3 regions of the Peribacillus sp. NPDC058075 genome follow, and region 2 is predicted to be linked to each of the others. Evidence: riboswitches for the same ligand, from Rfam matches in the RefSeq annotation. Region 2 holds a riboswitch; each other region holds the start of a gene.
The links. Region 2 has a riboswitch for lysine ahead of ACFVS1_RS18595 (amino acid permease). Riboswitches for the same ligand answer to the same signal wherever they lie in the genome.
Positions count from the first base shown of each region.

Region 1: it holds a riboswitch for lysine, as region 2 does, so the genes downstream of both, dapA (4-hydroxy-tetrahydrodipicolinate synthase) here and ACFVS1_RS18595 (amino acid permease) in region 2, are expected to answer to the same signal.
Region 3: it holds a riboswitch for lysine, as region 2 does, so the genes downstream of both, ACFVS1_RS03365 (aspartate kinase) here and ACFVS1_RS18595 (amino acid permease) in region 2, are expected to answer to the same signal.

Region 1 covers NZ_JBHVSL010000001.1:1,567,398-1,573,983, forward strand. Annotated here, with positions in the region: gene ACFVS1_RS07870 (DMT family transporter) at 1-512, opposite strand, end outside; gene ACFVS1_RS07875 (Lrp/AsnC family transcriptional regulator) at 767-1,237, shown strand; gene dapA (4-hydroxy-tetrahydrodipicolinate synthase) at 1,844-2,740, opposite strand; lysine riboswitch at 2,878-3,056, opposite strand; gene ACFVS1_RS07885 (DUF2690 domain-containing protein) at 3,545-4,021, opposite strand; gene ACFVS1_RS07890 (sensor histidine kinase) at 4,196-5,644, shown strand; gene ACFVS1_RS07895 (response regulator transcription factor) at 5,641-6,327, shown strand.
Region 2 covers NZ_JBHVSL010000002.1:170,790-177,375, reverse strand. Annotated here, with positions in the region: gene ACFVS1_RS18605 (Ger(x)C family spore germination protein) at 1-80, shown strand, start outside; gene ACFVS1_RS18600 (glycoside hydrolase family 13 protein) at 166-1,845, shown strand; gene ACFVS1_RS18595 (amino acid permease) at 1,895-3,346, opposite strand; lysine riboswitch at 3,442-3,626, opposite strand; gene ACFVS1_RS18590 (LacI family DNA-binding transcriptional regulator) at 3,882-4,844, opposite strand; gene ACFVS1_RS18585 (metal ABC transporter solute-binding protein, Zn/Mn family) at 5,478-6,401, shown strand; gene ACFVS1_RS18580 (metal ABC transporter ATP-binding protein) at 6,414-6,586, shown strand, end outside.
Region 3 covers NZ_JBHVSL010000001.1:661,354-667,939, reverse strand. Annotated here, with positions in the region: gene sdhA (succinate dehydrogenase flavoprotein subunit) at 1-749, opposite strand, end outside; gene ACFVS1_RS03375 (succinate dehydrogenase cytochrome b558 subunit) at 820-1,428, opposite strand; gene ACFVS1_RS03370 (YslB family protein) at 1,813-2,283, shown strand; gene ACFVS1_RS03365 (aspartate kinase) at 2,346-3,578, opposite strand; lysine riboswitch at 3,669-3,845, opposite strand; gene uvrC (excinuclease ABC subunit UvrC) at 3,907-5,679, opposite strand; gene trxA (thioredoxin) at 5,783-6,097, opposite strand; gene ACFVS1_RS03350 (electron transfer flavoprotein subunit alpha/FixB family protein) at 6,284-6,586, opposite strand, start outside.

The DNA of each region.
Region 1 (6,586 bases), on a different contig from region 2:
CTACAAACGGAATATATTCCCCAAACGCATACAGCAGCCATCATATATAAATCACCCGAATTAAATCGTAATGAAAGGAGTAGATCAATATTTCCTTTTGAAAGTACAAGTATTACGCCAATAAGCGAAAAAAGCATAGAAAACATTTGTAAAATATTAATTCTTTCTTTTAAAAAGAAAAATGAAAAAATAGCAATTGAAATCATGTTTAATGTTGATATTAATCCAGCATTAGTTGCGGATGTTTTCTCTAATGCTACAAATTGTAATAGGTTAAATAGAACCACACCTGTAATTCCCATCAAAAATAAAGGAAGGATTGCACTTCGAGAAGGAAATATCCTTCTTTCTTTCCACCATACAATTGGCAAAAGACAACTAATAGCAATGATCCACCTTAAACTCGTCAACGTCAGCGGAGAAGCATGGCCGACAAGTGATTTTCCAACGACAAAGTTTCCACCCCATAATAAACTTGTTAAAAGTAATAACGAAAAATAATAATATTGCATATCTTTTTGCTCCTTTTTCATCTTTCACCGTTTAAGTGAAAAAAGATCGAAGCCATTGTGCACAATGACATTTCAATTTACATAATTAATTACTAATAATTTTAACATTTTAGTTCGTTAGTTAATATATTATTTTGTATAATAGAAGAAACTTAAAATAATATTAAAAAATATAGCTGATATACAGAATTTAATTAAGTTTTGACTAGTAGATGATACCGATTTTGGAACATTTGTAAAAGGAGTGACTATAAGTGGAATCTATCGTAAGCAAGGTTCTAGATCATGTTGATATTCAAATTTTAGATTTACTTCAAAAGGATGCACAGTTAAGCAATACTGAGCTTGCCAAGCGTGTCAAGTTATCTCCACCAGCTATACATTCAAGGATAAAACGTTTGGAAAATGAAGGATTTATTAATGGACAAGTAGCAATTTTAAACCAGGAGAAGCTAGGTTTTGATTTATTATGTTTTATTTTTATGAGTACGAATATACATCAAGCTGAAAAACTGGAAGTTTTGGAGAAGGCGTTAGCTTCTATGTCAGAAGTATTAGAGTGCCATTGTTTAACAGGTGAGTATGATTATCTTTTAAAAGTGGCTAATAAAGATAGAAAGGAATTAGAAATGTTTATTAGAAAGTTAAATAAACTAGGCATAACCAGAATTCAAACTAGCCTAGCTCTCAGAGAAATTAAATATTCTACAGTTTTACCCATATAGGAAGAAAAGTCACGTTCGAAAAAGTACACTTTTTCGAACGTGTTTTGTAGAACAAGAGGAGAGAAGTAGAAGAAGGAATAAAAAATGAAGTCCTTAAATATGGAAACATACAAATCTGCAGCAAGGATCAAAATGGAGAGCAGCAACCTCAGGCATGAAATAAAAGGGTTTGGCTAAAAAACTTGTCAAAAAAATAGCCTTTGCTAAAAGAGCACAAAGGCTATTTATTCATTATCAAGTTAAATTAGTATGTTGAACTTTAAATGCGTTTATTATTTCTTTCATGAAAATATCCTTCTCTAATTTTAAATATGAACGGAAATTCTCTTTATTCGTTTGAATTTGTTAAGGAGCCATTATAAATTGGATACTAGGAAACGAGTCATTTAAGAATATTCTTATTACTTCAAGAAAATTGAGATTCTGCTTTTGCCCTTAATCTTATAAAATCATTATATTGCTCAACTAGTTTAAGCACTGAGCCGTGCATCGATTAAAAAGCAGTGCACTCTTTATGAGTTGCACTGCTTTTTAAGATTTTATCCAGTTAATTATGGTCTTTAATTAGAAATCCGGTATTAAAGTATAGTTGAATGAATCGTACCTTTATTTATTTAACAAAACAGCTTCTTCGTTTCTAGGTTGTAGTGCCATTTGTAGTGCTATTTTTTCTTCATCGTTTAAAGGAACCAATGGTAAGCGGACACCTCCAACATTTAACCCCCGCATATGTAATGCTGATTTCACCGGTGCTGGGCTTGGTGCCGCAAATAATGCTTTCATAATTGGAAGAAGTTTACGATGCGTAGCGGAAGCACTATGGACATCGCCATTTTTAAAGTTATTGATCATTTCTTGCATTTCATTTCCAATGATGTGTGAAGAAACCGAAACAATGCCTGTTCCACCGATGGCTAGAACCGGTAATGTTAACCCATCATCGCCGCTGTATAATGTAAAATCACTAGTTGTTTTGCTAATGATTTGTGCCATGGCATCTAAGTCACCACTTGCTTCTTTTACTGCCACAATATTGTTGATTTTTGAGAGGCTAACAATCGTCTCTACTGACATGTTTACAACACTTCGTCCTGGAATATTATAAAGCATTACCGGTAATGATGTTGATTGGGCAATAGCCTTGAAGTGCTGAAATAATCCTTCTTGAGACGGCTTGTTATAGTAAGGGGTAACGAGCATGATTCCGTCTACTCCTGCTGCCTCTGCTTGCCTTGTTAAGCTGATAGAAGCTTTAGTGTTATTTGAGCCAGTTCCAGCTATGACTGGAACTCTTCCATCAACAACTTCAACCACAATTTTGAATAAATCTAGTTTCTCTTCCGTTGTTAATGTAGGAGACTCTCCAGTTGTACCAGCTATTACTAATCCATCAGAACCATTAGCAATTAAATAGTTTACTAAAGTTCTCGTAGCATTAAAATCAACCTCATCATTATGATTAAACGGGGTAACCATTGCGGTTAAAACTTGGCCAAAATTCATAACTACACACCCTTTTGTATAATATTTTTTAAAAAATTCAGAGGTGGTTAGGCCCATTCAGGAGTAAACGCAAAAAAGCAACAACGAGGGTTCGCTGCTGCAGAAGAAACAATATTTATCAAAAAAATCGTTTCAGCGCGTAAGATAGCCCTCCATATAGTTTCCTATATGACAGTCCTGTATTTATTCAATAGCAGAACCAGCTTCAAGAACATGAGATTCTTTCCGCTTCGGCAAATTCCCCTTTCCACAATAGTCATAGGATCTCATTCTCCTCAAAATGTGTACTAATGGTCTTTGCTCCTCTATCCTCACTTCAAAAAGTACGAAGTAAGAAAATATTTAATTGACTGTAATATAACAAGGAATCCTTTCTATTGCAAGGCATATTTTAGAAATATTTTTTTAGAACTCATGGATGATCAATGGAATGGAGACGGTATAGGGCTGTATTCATCTTTTTTAGTAACTCAAAATTAATAGTTTTATAAAACAAACTGTATGAAAAGTTTCACCCTTTTTATCGTCAGTTTTGACAATAGATATAGCTTAAAGAAGGTATCAAGGTGGGGAGGACAGCAAGATAAGAAAATCCGTGACGTGGGAAGCAAGAAAACGATCGCTTCATTAGTAAGTAGGGCCCACTGATACAAAATTGGAACGAGATACAGCATACGTATCTCTTTCCAAAGCCATTAAGATTCGTGGGGTTGTTAACAAAGAAAATTGATCACGCATTGAACTGCGCAATGGACTAAATCAAAATGAGTAAAGATGGCAAAAATGTACGTAATTATACCGTCGTTAACAGAAAGTTTGCATTAGTACCTCATTAATAACGACCAGTGTTCGCATGAGAGCCCCACTTGAAGAATAAATACCTGCTTTGGCCAAAGCATTATACGGATCTAAATTCCATAATTGTGCAGTATTACCGGACGTTTGACCTTTCTTTATCCATCCGTTACCGCCGGAACTAGCGCAACTTGTAAATGCTCTCTTAGTCGTGCCATTAAAACTGTCACCCCAAACATTTGCATAATAATCGTAAGGAGCAGACGAATAAAACTTTAAGTAACCCCACGCCGTATGACAATACGCACTGCCTTTTAGCTGCACATATCCAATTTTCACACCGTTTTTATAGATATATTCTGTTTCATAGGTGATTGGGCTTTTAGAGGCACAGCCTGTCGAATAAGGGTTTGTATTATCGTAGGACAGTTCGGCGGAAAGGGAGCGGTTTTTAGAGTTCAGATCTTCAAATAAAAAAATATAGATCTACAATAGAATAGGATTTTTTCTGTGTATTTTAGAAAATTTTAAGATTTGTGTGATATGTTTTTTTAAATACTAAGAAAAGTAATCGTGGGAAACATTTTTTTATGCAAGAACAGCAGATAAACAACTTTTCTATAAAAGAGTAAACGAAAGATCGATACGGGGTGAAAATATTTGTCAATTAAAATGAGGTTTCTATTGTCCTACGTTGGCGTAATCCTTATTTCCATCACTTTGTTTTTAGCAGCTGGATTTTTACTTATTTTTGCAATAACCGGTGATGTTAAAGCGATAGAGCATTTATACAAAAAGTCTTATCTCCAAAAACCTTTGACTGCAGTAGAGGAAAGTGTGTTTCTCGATTTAAAGCTTTTGGCAAAAAATAACCCTGAGCAGCTTCTAAACGAAGAACAGCTGAAGAAGATTGAACATGGAGATGTTAAGATTGTCGTTAGAAAAGGTAAAAACATTGAGTATGCGTCCCAAACACTAGATAAGCTAGGTTTGATACAATCACTTCCCAAGTTCGAAGAAACGAACATCAATACGCGGGACACAATCAAAATGAAAGACTCTTTTTTCACTTATGTGAAGTTTGATTATTATTTTTCGGATAAAAGTGAAGGAAGTATTTTTGTATTGAGAAAGGCAAGTTCATATGCCGAGCTGACTCGAGAACTCTTTCCCATTTTATTCGCACTATTATTATTACTGTTTGTAATGATTATTGGACTATTAAATTATTTAGTTTCACGTAGTATCATCAAACCGATCTCCATTCTTAAAGAAGGAGCAGAGCGGATAAAATCAGGAGATTTAAACTTTGAAATTAAAGCGACTTCGAAAGATGAAATCGGACAATTGAATAGAGCGTTTGAGGAAATGAGAAAAAAGTTAAAAGAGTCCGTAAGCATTCAGCTTCAGTATGAGGAAAATCGCAAAGAGCTTCTCTCCAATATTTCCCATGATTTGAAGACACCGATCACTTCGATTATGGGATATGTTGAGGGGATTAAAGACGGAGTAGCAAACACCCCACAGAAAATGGACAAGTATTTATCGACTGTATACCTTAAAGCAAGAGATATGGATTCATTGATAGATGAATTATTTTTATTTTCCAAGTTGGATTTGAAAAAAGAACCATTCACTTTTGAAACGGTCAGATTAGATAAATATTTAAAAGATTACGTAGAAGAACTTCAACTGGATTTACTTCAACTAGGGATCCGGATTGAACTTCATCAGGTGAATAAACCGATATACGTGACAGCGGATAGAGAGAAACTGAAACGCGTATTGGCCAACCTGATCAGCAATTGTGTAAAGTATATGAAAAAAGATGAAAAACACATTTCCATTTCTCTGCATGAAGGACTATATGATGTTGTTGTACAAGTAACGGATAATGGCTATGGAATAGGATCTTCTGCTTTGCCTTATATATTTAACCGCTTTTATCGTGCCGAGGAATCTAGAAATTCTCGAACAGGTGGAAGTGGTTTAGGACTTGCGATTGCAAAAGAAATTATCGGCGAGCATGGTGGAGATATTTGGGCTACTAGTGAGATAGGAAAAGGTACAAGTGTCTTTTTTTCCATAAAGAAAGGTGAGGAAATGTGAAAAAGATATTACTTATTGAAGACGAAGTCAGTATTGCGGAATTACAAAGGGATTATTTGGAAATTAATGACTTTAGTGTCGATATTCAACATACTGGTGATGCAGGTCTCCAACAGGCCCTTCAAGGAAATTATCATTTAATCATTCTGGATATCATGCTTCCAGGGTTGAATGGATTTGAGATATGTAAACAAATACGTGCTGTCAAGAATATCCCGATTTTGCTTGTATCCGCCAAAAAGGAAGATATCGATAAAATTCGGGGGCTTGGTCTAGGGGCAGATGATTATATTACAAAACCATTTAGTCCAAGTGAACTAGTTGCAAGAGTGAAAGCGCATATAGCGAGGTATGAACGTTTATCAGGAAGTCACCCTAAATCTAATTCAATCTATGTTCATGGAATTTCAATTGATAAGTCAGCACGCAGAGTTCACATAAACGGAGAAGTGGTTCCGTTTACAACAAAGGAATTCGATACTTTAGTGTTTTTTGTCATGCATCCGAATCAAGTATTAAGCAAAGAGCAGCTTTATGAAAATATTTGGGGCTTCGAATCGGCAGCAGATGTTTCGACCGTCACCGTCCATATCAGGAAGCTACGTGAAAAAATTGAAAGAAATCCTGCACATCCCAAATTTTTGGAAACCGTTTGGGGAGCAGGGTATCGCTTCAATGTTTAAATAGCATGTTAAGGACCCGTCACGAAGGTGGCGGGATTTTTTTATAAACATTAAGAAATTTTTTGAATAAGTTAATCATTTTTTAAGAAATTGTTTAGAGGGAGTTTAAGGTTAAGCATTAACATAATGAAGACGGAATAAGTAAGCAAATAAAATAAAAGGGAGAAAAAAACATGATGGAACCTAAAGAACATGTCAATTTTGCTACATAAGAATGACGGGAAATCCTTTTGCGGCTGTGAAGTACAAACAGGGAAAG
Region 2 (6,586 bases):
ATTGGGAGAAGGCATATCCCCATATTCCAATCGAGGTGGATCTGGATATTGAAATGATTCAAACGGGAATAGCTGAATAAAAGTAGAATATTCTGAAGTTTCCCCCTTTATAATAGGGGTATTGGTGTAATGATTATATCAATGCGGCTAAAAAGGGGGAAAGACATGGACCAAGCATGGTGGAAAGAAGCAGTTGTGTATCAAGTGTATCCAAGGAGTTTTATGGATAGTAATGGCGATGGGATAGGGGATATAAACGGGATCTTTATGAAGCTCGATTATTTACAAGAGCTGGGAGTGAACGTGATATGGCTATCCCCTGTTTATCAATCTCCCAATGATGATAATGGGTACGATATCAGTGATTATCAATCAATTATGACTGAATTCGGGACCATGGCAGATTTCGATAGGCTGTTGAAGGCGGTTCATGAACGTGGAATGAAGATCATGATGGACCTGGTGGTCAACCATTCTTCAGATGAACATCCGTGGTTCAAGGAATCCCGATCCTCAAAAGATAATCCGAAACGTGATTATTATATTTGGAAGCCTGGTAGGAACGGGAAAGAGCCAAATAATTGGGAGTCCATTTTTAAAGGTTCAGCATGGGAATATGATGAAGGAACAGATGAATATTATTTACATTTATTCAGCAGGAAACAACCGGATTTAAACTGGGAGAACCCTAAGCTCCGTGAAGAAATCTACAGCATCATGACTTGGTGGCTGGATAAGGGTGTCGATGGCTTCCGGATGGATGTCATAAACTTCCTTTCAAAAGATCAAAGCTATTCAGATGGATCCATTCATCATGAGAAGCAGTATGGTGACGGAAGCCCGTTTTTCCTGAATGGCCCGCGCATACATGAGTTTTTGCAGGAAATCAATCAGCGGGCACTTTCTGGATATGACGTGATTACGGTTGGGGAGATGCCAGGCGTCACACCGGAGGAAGCGCAATTGTTCACAGGTAAAGATCGTGGTGAGCTACATATGGTCTTTCAATTCGAACATATGGATTTGGGGAGCGGACCAGAAGGGAAATGGAGTAACGATCAATGGAAGCTAACCGATTTAAAGCGAATTCTCTCCAAATGGCAGACTGGTTTGGAGGGGGATGGCTGGAACAGTTTATACTGGAACAACCATGATCAGCCCCGGGTTGTCTCAAGGTTTGGTCATGATGGAAAGTATCGCATTGAAAGCGCTAAGATGCTTGCCGCTTGTCTTCATATGCTTCAGGGTACACCTTATATATATCAAGGGGAAGAGCTTGGCATGACCAATGTGGCATTTGAGGGCATCGATGAATACCGGGATATCGAAACATTGAATTCATATGACGAACTCGTCAATTCTCATGGCTGGTCAAAAGAGCGGATGATGTCAGCCATCCACGCTCGCAGCCGCGATAATGCGAGAACACCGATTCAGTGGAATGACTCCCGGAACGCAGGATTCACGCAAGGGGCTCCTTGGATTAAGGTTAACCCCAATTTTTCCGAGATTAATGCAGAAAAGGCCTACAATGATCACAATTCCATTTTTCATTTTTATAAAAAGCTTATCCAATTACGCAAGGAACATGATATCGTCGTTTATGGCCGTTTTGAACTGCTGTTGCCGGATGATGAACGAATATTTGCCTACACGAGGTCATTTGAAGAAGAAAAGCTGTTGGTGCTATGCAACTTTAAAGAAGAGCATGCTCCCTATACTTTGCCTGAAGAGCTGCATGCCTATTCTGCCACAAGGCTGATCGGGAATTATGATCAGGAGGAAGAAGGAATCTCCAGCAAACCCATGCAACCTTATGAATGCCGTGTTTATCATTTGAAATGAAAAAAGGACCTGTTCTTCTCCGATTAGGGAAGAGCAGGTCCTTTGCGTATTATTTTGATTTAAGATCACATTCCTCAAGGGGAATGATTTTCGTTTTATGCTTAATTTTATAGCCGATCCATAGGACGAAAAATAGAATCAAGCCAATGTAGGAAACGAACATTGAATTCCAGTCAATCCCATTGCTGCTGAAAGCCTGATAGCCTTGTCCGATGATAATGATCATACAAAGGACAAGTGCGAATATAGGCCCGAATGGGAAGCCTTTTGCACGGTATGGTAAATCATTGATATCAAGGCCTTGTGCAGCGTAGGCTTTGCGGAACCGATAATGGGCAATCGCAATCCCTACCCAGGTGACGAATCCCGCCATGCCTGAAGCATTCAATAACCAGATATAAACGACGCCATCACCGAAAAATGAAGCTAAGAATGCAACGCAGCCAACTAATGAAGTCACGATAAGTGCATTCACAGGTACGCCTCTTTTATCTAGCTTGCCTAGGAATTTCGGTGCTTTCCCGTCACGTGCCAAGTCCCATAGCATACGGGTTGAAGCGTACATGCCAGAGTTACCTGCAGAGAGTACGGATGATAAAATGATCGCGTTCATGATGGATGCAGCAAATGCAAGGCCGGCACGTTCAAATACAAGCGTGAATGGACTTACGGCAACATCTTGACTCAATAAACGTGAATCCGTAAACGGAATGATCATTCCAATAACGAAAATTGCAAGGATATAGAACAAGAGGATGCGCCAGAAAACGGATCTGATCGCTTTAGGGATATTTTTTTCTGGATCTTCACTTTCACCAGCAGTCACTCCAAGCAATTCGGTTCCTTGGAATGAAAAGCCGGCAGCCATGAATACGCCAAGAATCGTGAAGAACCCTCCGTTAAAGGGACCTTCGCCCATCGTGAAATTGGAAAAACCAATTGGGTCATTCCCACCCATGATTCCGAGAATGATCAGTACACCCGTAATCAAGAAAATGATGACTGTCACGACCTTGATCATGGCAAACCAGAATTCCGTTTCCCCGAAACCTTTAACTGACATGTAATTGATAAGAAACATAGTGATTAACGCAATGGCACTCCAGATAAATGAAGGGCTATCCGGGAACCAGAACTTCATAATTAAGACAACGGCTGCCAATTCGGCGGCAATGGTGATTGCCCAGTTATACCAGTAGTTCCAACCAATCGCAAAACCGAAAGATGGATCGACGAATTTGGATGCATAGACACGGAACGAACCGGCCACCGGCATGAACGCTGCCATTTCTGCAAGACTTGTCATTAAGTAATAAACCATGATGCCGATGACCGCGTATGCCACCAAGGCACCGCCGGGTCCGGCTGAATGAATGGCACCGCCACTTGCTAAAAATAAACCTGTTCCAATCGTTCCACCTAATGAAATCATCATTAAATGACGCGCTTTCAGGCTCCTTTTCAGTTCAGTAGGGCTTGATGGTAATTGTGAATTTGACAATTGATGTTACACTCCTTTTTATTGGAAGGGAACGAAAAATAAAAAACAGCAGTCGAAAAAGATCGACGGCTGTTTATAATAAACCCGTTTATCCTTCCGAAGATAGCTCCCCACGCTTTTTGAAAAAACGTGACAGTGGTGTTCCTGTTCGGTAACACCGCCAGCAAGAATATACATGGAATATACCCTAACTTCGGCAACTTATCCTTTCAAACGGAGTCTTTAATTTTCCAGAATCTCGTCCGTCTTACTTTTATAAGCTGCAGCCTCTAACTCATCGGTAAATGAGGAAGTATTCAATTTTCTAATATCGTTGCGCCAATTTGTAAGTGACGTCGTACGATTGTACTCATGAAATGCATGCAACCGTTAATAGATTGCTAGTAATTGAGTAAACTTTACTATATCAAAATTATAAAATAACTTCTGGGATATCGCAATGATTATTTTGTGTGGTTATTTTTTCCTAGTAAATGAAAGATGGCAATAAGGAAAGATTCAAGTGATAGTATACCAAAAAAAAGCATCCTGATAACTAAACGGTACTCCTTTTTATAAGGGCATAGTCCAGTTTTACATGTTTGACCACTTCAGGATTCTCAAATAGATCCACTGCCATTTTACCAATCCATTCTAGTGGTAAGGAAATGGTTGTGATGTCAAGCATTTCACTCAGGCTATCATTATTGAAGCCGAGAATGGCCACATCTTCCGGTACCCTTGTACCCGATTTCTTAGCGGTAAGAATGAAGCCTGCCGCCGTGTCATCATTCGTGATGATGAGAGCTTCAGGTTTGTCCGTCATTGAATTCCAATCCTGAAACAATTGTTCACCGTCTTTGATGTGATAACTGCCTTCAAACAGCCATTCCTTATTGTTTATCAGTTTATGTTTTCTCATGATATCGTTAAAGGCCTTTGTACGATGGGAACTATTTCTGCTCTTTTTACGGCCGAGACTGTATCCGATTTTTTTATATCCTTTAGTAATTACGTACTCAAGGGCACAGGAAAAAGCGGCATAATGATCTATGCTGATGGATGAGAATTCGGCCTGGGCTGTATCTTCACATAAAATAATCGGTCCGTATTTTTGATAATCCAAGAGGATTTTCATTTCCAAAATCCTTGAACAAACGATGATGCCATCGAGCTGCTTCATTTGCAGCATATTAAAAGCCTGGATTTCTTTCTCTCTGTCATAATTTGTTTGAAAGATGACGATATGACAGCCGATTGCATTTGCCTGTTTAGTGATTCCGTTAACGATTGCTCCGTAATATGGATGATTGTTGAAGGGAATGATGATGCCGATAAGATTGGTCTTGCCTTTTGAAAGATGAATGGCGTTAATGTTTCTCGTATAATTCAAACGATCGATCGCTTCTAAGACGCTCTTTCTTTTATCGGGGCTTACATATGGATGATCATTCAATACACGGGACACTGTTGAGACAGATACACCGGCACATTGAGCTATTTCTTTAATATTTGTCATGGTATCACCGTTTTTTCTTTTTATATATTGTACAATATGAAACCCATTTCAGGGCAAGAGATCAGAGTGAGCCTGCTGAAGATTTCTTCATATAAGGTCTTGTTCTGGTATTGGTTTCATCCTTTAAGATGGGTATAAGTCTTAGAGGAGGAGGAGATCATGATGTTCCAAACCTTAATCGCCCTGTTTGTGCTTTGTGGAATTGAATTGGGATTTGCGTATTTGGCAGTTTCCCTGAAACAGGAAAAATGAGTGGCAATGCACTCGAATGCGTGAGATCCCCACATTTACTTGTGAATTTTACGTCGTCCCGAAATAGTCCCCATGGTTTATATTCACCATAAAAACTCCACAATATAAATATAACTTCATTGTTACGTTTCATGTATGGAAAAACTGACTGTCAGAGAACTCTCCAGGGGAGATTCCTGACGGTTTTTGCTGTGCGTAAAAATCATTCGCCTTTTTGTTAATGTTTGAAAAATAGTTGCACTTTTTTTGAATAATTGTGTATAGTATAAAATAAGTTGTGTATAGGAAACTTTTTAGCATTTACGACAATGTAAAAAATTTTACACTTAATTTTGCATTAGGTAAACATTTTTAGGGGAATGAAAAAGGGGAGGGGAAATGATGGGTTTTCTAAAATTTATTGGGGGCGTTCTTGCTGCAATGCTGATTTTAACGGGGTGCGGCAATGACACGACCGAACAGGATAAGGACAATGGCAAGTTGAACGTAGTTGCTACGACAGGAATGATAGGGGACTTGGTGGAGAATATTGGCGGTAAACATGTCGAGGTCACTAGTTTAATGGGACCCGGAGTGGATCCCCATCTTTATAAAGCAACACAGGGTGATGTGGAGACTTTGGATTCGGCCGATATGATTTTTTATAACGGTGTGCACCTTGAAGGGAAAATGACGGATATCTTTGAAATGATGAGCAAGGATAAACCGACAATTGCCGTAACGGAGGACTTCAAGGAGAACCAGCTTCGCAAAGTGAGTGCAACGGAACATGATCCACATGTATGGTTTGATGTAAAGCTTTGGATCGTAGCGGCGGAGTCAGTCAAGAAAGAATTGATTGCCAATGATCAGGAACATGAAGCAGAGTATCGTGAAAATTATGAGGAGTACGTTCTGCATTTGGAGGAACTTGATAAATATGTTCAAGAGGAAATTAATAAAATACCGGAAGATCAACGGGTTCTCGTAACAGCACATGATGCTTTTGGATACTACGGGCAGTCATATGGCCTGGATGTAAGAGGTCTCCAAGGGATCAATACTTTATCGGAATATGGATCAAAAGATGTGACGGATATGAGGAATTATCTCGTTGAGAACAAAATAAAAGCGATTTTCATTGAGTCAAGCGTACCAAGGAAGGCTATCGAGGCTGTCATTCAAGGAGCGGGGAAGCAGGGTCACAAAGTGGAAATCGGCGGGGAATTGTTCTCGGATGCAATGGGTGAAAAAGGGACGGAAGAAGGAACGTATATCGGAATGGTCCGTCATAATACTGACACCATCGTCCGTGCATTGAAATAGGGGGAAGAAACTATGAATCAAGCAGCTTTGAAGGTCGAAAATTTAACGATTGCTTATCATAAGAAGCCGGTTGTCGAAGATGTCTCGTTTGAGGTGCCGGAAGGAAATTTAATTGGTATCATAGGCCCCAATGGAGCAGGGAAGTCCACTTTGATAAAGGGAATACTCGAATTGATTCCGAAAAT
Region 3 (6,586 bases), on a different contig from region 2:
CTCATTAGACGAAGTTTGTCATCTCCAGGGATTGCTGTCGGGTGAATTTGAATGAACTCACCATTAGCATAATTTACACCTTGTTGATAAACGATGGAAGCTGCTGAACCTGTATTGATCATTGAGTTAGTGGATTTACCGAAAATGATTCCAGGGCCGCCGCTCGCCATGATGACTGCGTCTCCAGGGAATGATTTGATTTCCATTGAAGTCAGGTTTTGAGCTACGATTCCGCGTGCTGTTTGCTCATCATCGATGACAGCTCCAAGGAATTCCCAGCCTTCATATTTCGTAACAAGGCCTTCAACTTCATAACGGCGAACCTGCTCGTCCAATGCGTAAAGTAATTGCTGACCAGTTGTTGCACCAGCAAATGCTGTACGGCTATGTTGAGTACCACCGAAACGACGGAAATCAAGAAGACCTTCCGGAGTACGGTTGAACATAACACCCATACGGTCAAACATATGAATGATCGATGGTGCTGCTTCGCACATCGCTTTAACCGGCGGTTGGTTAGCCAAGAAATCTCCGCCATAAACTGTATCATCAAAGTGGATATATGGAGAATCCCCTTCACCTTTTGTATTTACTGCCCCGTTGATTCCGCCTTGGGCACAAACTGAGTGAGAGCGTTTAACAGGCACTAAAGAAAATAAATCAACCTGTTGTCCCAGCTCTGCTGCTTTGATCGTAGCCATTAAACCAGCTAGACCTCCACCAACGATAACTATTTTACCTTTACCCAATTCTGTCACTCCCTTATTTCCATTAGCCAAGCTATGTTTTTCCTATTTCTTATAAATGAACTCTATCTTCTTATACGAAAGCGAAAATTGCGCTGATTCCGATATAAGAAAGAAGAACGAAAACGATCAATGTAAAGTAAGTCATGATTCTTTGCGATCTTGGTGAAACTGTAAGACCCCAGCTCACTGCAAATGACCATAATCCATTAGCAAAGTGGAAGATTGCCGAGACAATACCGACAATATAAAACACAATCATAAATGGACTAGAGAAAATTTCAGCCATCATGTCAAAGTTAACTTCTGCACCCATAGCTGCTTGAACTCTAGTTGCCCATATATGCCAAACAAGGAAAATCAACGTTATGATTCCAGTTAGACGTTGCAGCATGAACATCCAGTTACGGAAGAAACTAAATCTGCCTAAATTGTTTTTTGCTGTAAAGGCAATATAAATTCCGTATACAGCATGGAAAATGAGCGGTAGATAGATGACGACCCATTCTACCAAAATCTTCACGGGCGTAAACTCAATTAAATGAACTGCCCCATTAAAAGTCTCTTCTCCTTTTGTTGCCATAAAGTTTACCGATAAATGAAAAATTAGGAATAGACCGATTGGAATTACTCCTAGAAGTGAATGAAGCCTGCGATTCCCAAACTCACGATTCTTTGCCACTAAGTGCCCCCCCTTAATTTGTGAAAAATCATGCAAAGATAATCTGGTGGCTACCTTTTATCTCCGCGTGAAAATACAGTATAGAGTAAAAAAAACTCCTCTATACTTCCTTTACAATTATGTGACATGTCCATTTTACTCCTGACTTCTATGTGCGTCAAGAAAACGGATACAAGAAATCTCTTTTTCAGAATAGATTTTATTGGATTAAATTAGCTATTTTTTGTTTGTCAAGATGATATTTTGAACAAATTTCTAATTTAGCTATTAATATCTCGGTATAATTTCTCATTTTTTTCCAATTGTTATTTAAATAAATAAAAAACAGTATAATTTGCAAAAGAAATACGTTTATAATAGATTTACAGAAAGAGGCGATAAATCATGAAAAAAAATATTGCTGCTGCGATAGAAGAAGAGATTCAAACTGAAGAAATTCAAACTGAAGAATTCCTGGTTCCAGCTTTCGGATACGAATTAATCAGAGAAGTTCTATTGAACGATATTCTCGGAAAAGACTCTAATCAAATCCTCTATTGGGCAGGTAAACAATTAGCAAGAAAATTCCCATTGAATGGTGATCAGGAAGTGATTGAATTTTTCCAAAGCGCTGGATGGGGCAATCTGGAAATCTTGAAGTATACGAAACACGAGATGGAATTATCCCTGACGGGTGAAATAATCAGCCGCCGCCTGGATTTACACCCAGATTGTCACTTCCAACTTGAAGCCGGTTTCCTTGCCGAGCAGTTTACGCTGCAAAAAAAATTCCTCAGCGAATCTACGGAAGAAATTAAACGCCGCGCAAAAAAAGTGATATTCACCATCCAATGGGATCCCAGAGATCCAATCTAATGAGCCCTTAAAACAGACTTACCCTTTTTACCGGAAGTCTGTTTTTTATTGGACTCAGACACTTATGCTAGCACATTTGCATGCTGACCTAGTTTAAATGCTTCATGAAGAGATTCAACCGCCTTCACCATTTCCTTTTCATTGACGACAGTGGAAACTTTAATTTCAGATGTGCTGACCATCTTCACCTGGATGCCTGTATTGGCCATCACTTCAAACATCTCGGCAGCCACTCCGGGATTGGATACCATACCAGAACCGACGATGGATACTTTGGCCAATCCGCTCTCCGTTTCGACTCGATCGAATCCCAATAGTTCTTTATTATTTTCCAGCACGATCAAGGCCGCTTCCGTATCTTCACTTTTTGTGGAAAAAGATAGATTGGTCGTATCCTCGGCAGTCATGCTTTGAATGATGATGTCCACATTAATCCGGTTTTTCGCAAGTGTTGTGAAGATTGTGGATAATGCACCAAGTGATTGGGGCAAACCATATATGGTGACCCTCGTAATACTGTCTTCAAAAGCAATCCCGCGTACAATTAAGTTTTCTTCCATAGTTGCTTCCTCCTCAATGATCGTTCCTGATTCTCTCTCCATGCTTGAACGGACTTCAAGCGGTATTTGATAATTTTTTGCATATTCGACAGCCCTTGGATGAAGGACGCCCGCCCCCAGATTGGCAAGTTCCAGCATTTCATCATAAGAAATGGATTGGAGTTTTCGTGCGCCTTTTATGTAGCGGGGGTCCGTTGTGAAAACGCCCGTTACATCCGTATAAATATCGCATCTATCCGCATTCAGCGCTGCTGCGATAGCAACAGCCGTCGTGTCGGAACCGCCTCGCCCTAAGGTAGTAATTTCCCCATTTGCATCGGTCCCCTGGAAACCGGCCACGACCACTATTTTCTTCTTCTGAAGCTGAGCTTGGATCCTCGTGGCATCGATGTTTAAAATCCGGGCATTCCCATGAACGGATTCCGTTTGCATGCCAGCTTGCCAGCCAGTATATGAAATGGCTTCATGTCCTTCTTCAATCAATGCCATCGTTAACAGGGAAATCGTTACCTGTTCCCCCGTAGTCAGCAGCATATCCATTTCCCTCTTGCTCGGGGTTCCGGAAATATCCCGGGCCATGGAAACCAATTGATCCGTGGTTTTCCCCATCGCTGAAACAACGACGACTACCTCATTTCCATTCTCCGCTTCCTCGATTACCCGATTGGCAACATTTTTGATTTTTTCTACGCTTCCGACGGATGTTCCGCCAAATTTTTGAACGATTAATGCCATCCCCATGCACCCTCTCTACCTTTTTAGGCAATAAAAAAAGCAATGAGAAATATCTCATTGCTGTGATCACATATCTAAATACTGTAAACACAGTGAGATAGCTCTCCAGGGTATAAACCCTGACAATCCGCCATTTATTAAATGTCGGACCAGGAAAACAAGGTATGAGTCTTGTCTTCCTTCGGCGTCCTCCCCTTTCAAAACCTTTCATGGAAGCTCATACTTCTCCAGGTTTTTACTCTTGAATTCCGCACCTCTATCAGCACTTTTAAGTTGTCTAGTTAAAAATTCCTTTTAATCATAGCATAGAGATTTATCGGTAGCAAGATTATTCTTGTAATTTTCTAACGATTCCCTCGGCTACCCCTTTTGGCATGCCAGCTTCCATGATTTCCTCGGCCGTCGCCTCTTTGATTTTTTTCAATGATCCAAAATGCCTTAATAATTGCTTCCTTCGCTTTTCCCCGACTCCTGGAATATCATCAAGCTGGGAGTGAACCGCATTTTTCCCGCGTAGCTGGCGATGAAACGTAATCGCGAACCGATGCACTTCATCCTGAATTCTTTGCAATAGGTAAAATTCCTGGCTCCGCGAATCAAGAGGTACGATTTCAAGCGGATTTCCGATCATCAATTGCGAGGTCCTATGCTTTTCATCCTTAATGAGGCCTGAAAGTGGAATATCAAGGCCCAATTCATTTTCCAGAATATCCCGAACCGCTTCAACATGTCCCTTTCCGCCATCTATGATGATCAAGTCCGGAAGCGGCAGCCCTTCTTTCAATACTCTTGAATACCTTCTTCTGACCACTTCACGCATCGATTCATAATCATCAGGCCCTTGGACCGTCTTGATCTTATATTTGCGGTACTCCCTTTTTTCCGGCTTTCCATCAATAAACACGACTAAAGCGGAAACTGGGTCACTTCCCTGGATGTTGGAGTTATCGAAAGCTTCAATTCGATGCGGAGTGTAGATACCCAGTTGCTTCCCTAGGTTTTCCACCGCATTGATCGTTCTTTCTTCATCCCTTTCTATCAAAGAGAATTTTTCCTGAAGCGCGATGGAGGCATTTTTATTCGCCAATTTAAGCATGTCTTTTTTCGCTCCCCGTTTCGGGTGAATCGTTTTGACACCAAGCAGCCCTTCGGCCATTTCGGCATCCACTGATTCAGGCAGCAAGATTTCCTTTGGTTTAAAGTGGTTCGTAATCTCGTAAAACTGACCGAGGAATGTAAGAAGTTCCTGTTCGGGTTCATCGTAGACAGGAAAAAGTGAAACATCCCTTTCTATTAATTTACCTTGCCTGACAAAAAATACCTGAACGCACATCCAGCCTTTATCATAGGCAAAACCAAATACATCCCTGTCGATGAAATCCGTTGTCATCATTTTCTGCTTCTCCATCGTAATATCGATGTGGGCAATTTTGTCACGGAACTCCTTGGCCCTCTCGAAATCGAGATCTTCTGATGCCTCCAGCATTTTTTCAGTCAGTTCTTTTTTTATTTCAGTATGCCCTCCGTTCAAGAACCGGTTGATATCATCCACCATTTTTTTATATTCCTGTTCCTCTACATCATAAACACATGGGGCTAGGCACTGGCCAAGGTGATAGTAGAGACAAACGCGATCCGGTAAAGTATTGCATTTTCTTAGGGGATAGATGCGGTCAAGCAATTTTTTCGTTTCGTTAGCTGCAAATGCATTCGGATAAGGACCGAAATATTTACCTTTGTCTTTTTTGACTTTTCGCGTAATGATTAGACGTGGGTGGCGTTCCGCAGTCAGCTTTATGAAGGGATACGTCTTATCATCCTTTAGCATGACATTATATTTTGGGTCATGTTTTTTGATTAAGTTCAACTCTAAAATAAGAGCCTCGATATTGGAAGAGGTGACGATATATTCGAAATCCTCAATTTCATTCACGAGCCGGAATGTTTTTCCGTCATGCGATCCCGTGAAATAAGAACGGACACGATTTTTCAACACTTTCGCTTTGCCTACATAGATGATCGTTCCCTGACGATCTTTCATTAAATAACAACCAGGTTGATCGGGAAGAAGGGCAAGTTTATTCTTTATTTGTTGATTCATGCATTCAGCCTCCTGTTCTCCCTTTTTTACAATTATTATATATCAAGATAGCGAAAAAAGCTTCAAGTCCGCAGACTTGAAGCTTTTTTTAGCTAACCTACTATTACGCGTGTTTTGAAATAAGTTCAGCAAGTGCTTCTTTAGGTTGGAAACCAACAACCTTATCAACCACTTCACCGTCTTTAAGCACGATTAATGTCGGGATGCTCATCACACCGAATTTTCCAGCTGTTTCTTGGTTTTCATCCACATCCACTTTTACGATTTTTGCTGTATCGCCAATTTCAGTATCAAGCTCTTGAAGAACAGGAGCGATCATTTTACAAGGTCCGCACCATGGAGCCCAAAAATCTACAAGAACGACACCTTCGCTAGTATCTGTTGTGAAAGTTTGGTCAGTTGCATTTATAATTGCCATATATATTTCCTCCTCATATTTTACTCAAATAACTAAAGACAGTATACCATTGTTGCTCGAATCGATGCTAATATTTTGCTTCAGTGGTAGGATGTCCAAAGAAAGAGTAAATATGCAGGCCAAAAAAGGGGCAAGACATGTATCGGCTTATGCCAAATGTCTTGCCCCTCATCTATATTGTTTCTATTACGCGTTAACTTTAAGTTTTTTGAATTCTTCCGTAAGTAACGGAACGACTTCGAAAAGGTCTCCGACAATTCCATAATCAGCCACATTGAATATGTTAGCTTCCGGGTCTTTATTGATCGCAACGATAACCTTGGAGTTGGACATCCCCGCTAAATGCTGGATCGCACCGGAAATTCCGCAGGCGATATAAAGGTCAGGTGTTACGACTTTACCCGTTTGCCCGATTTGCAAAGAGTAATCGCAATAATCTGCATCACATGCTCCACGGGAAGCTCCTACCGCTCCGCCAAGAACTTGTGC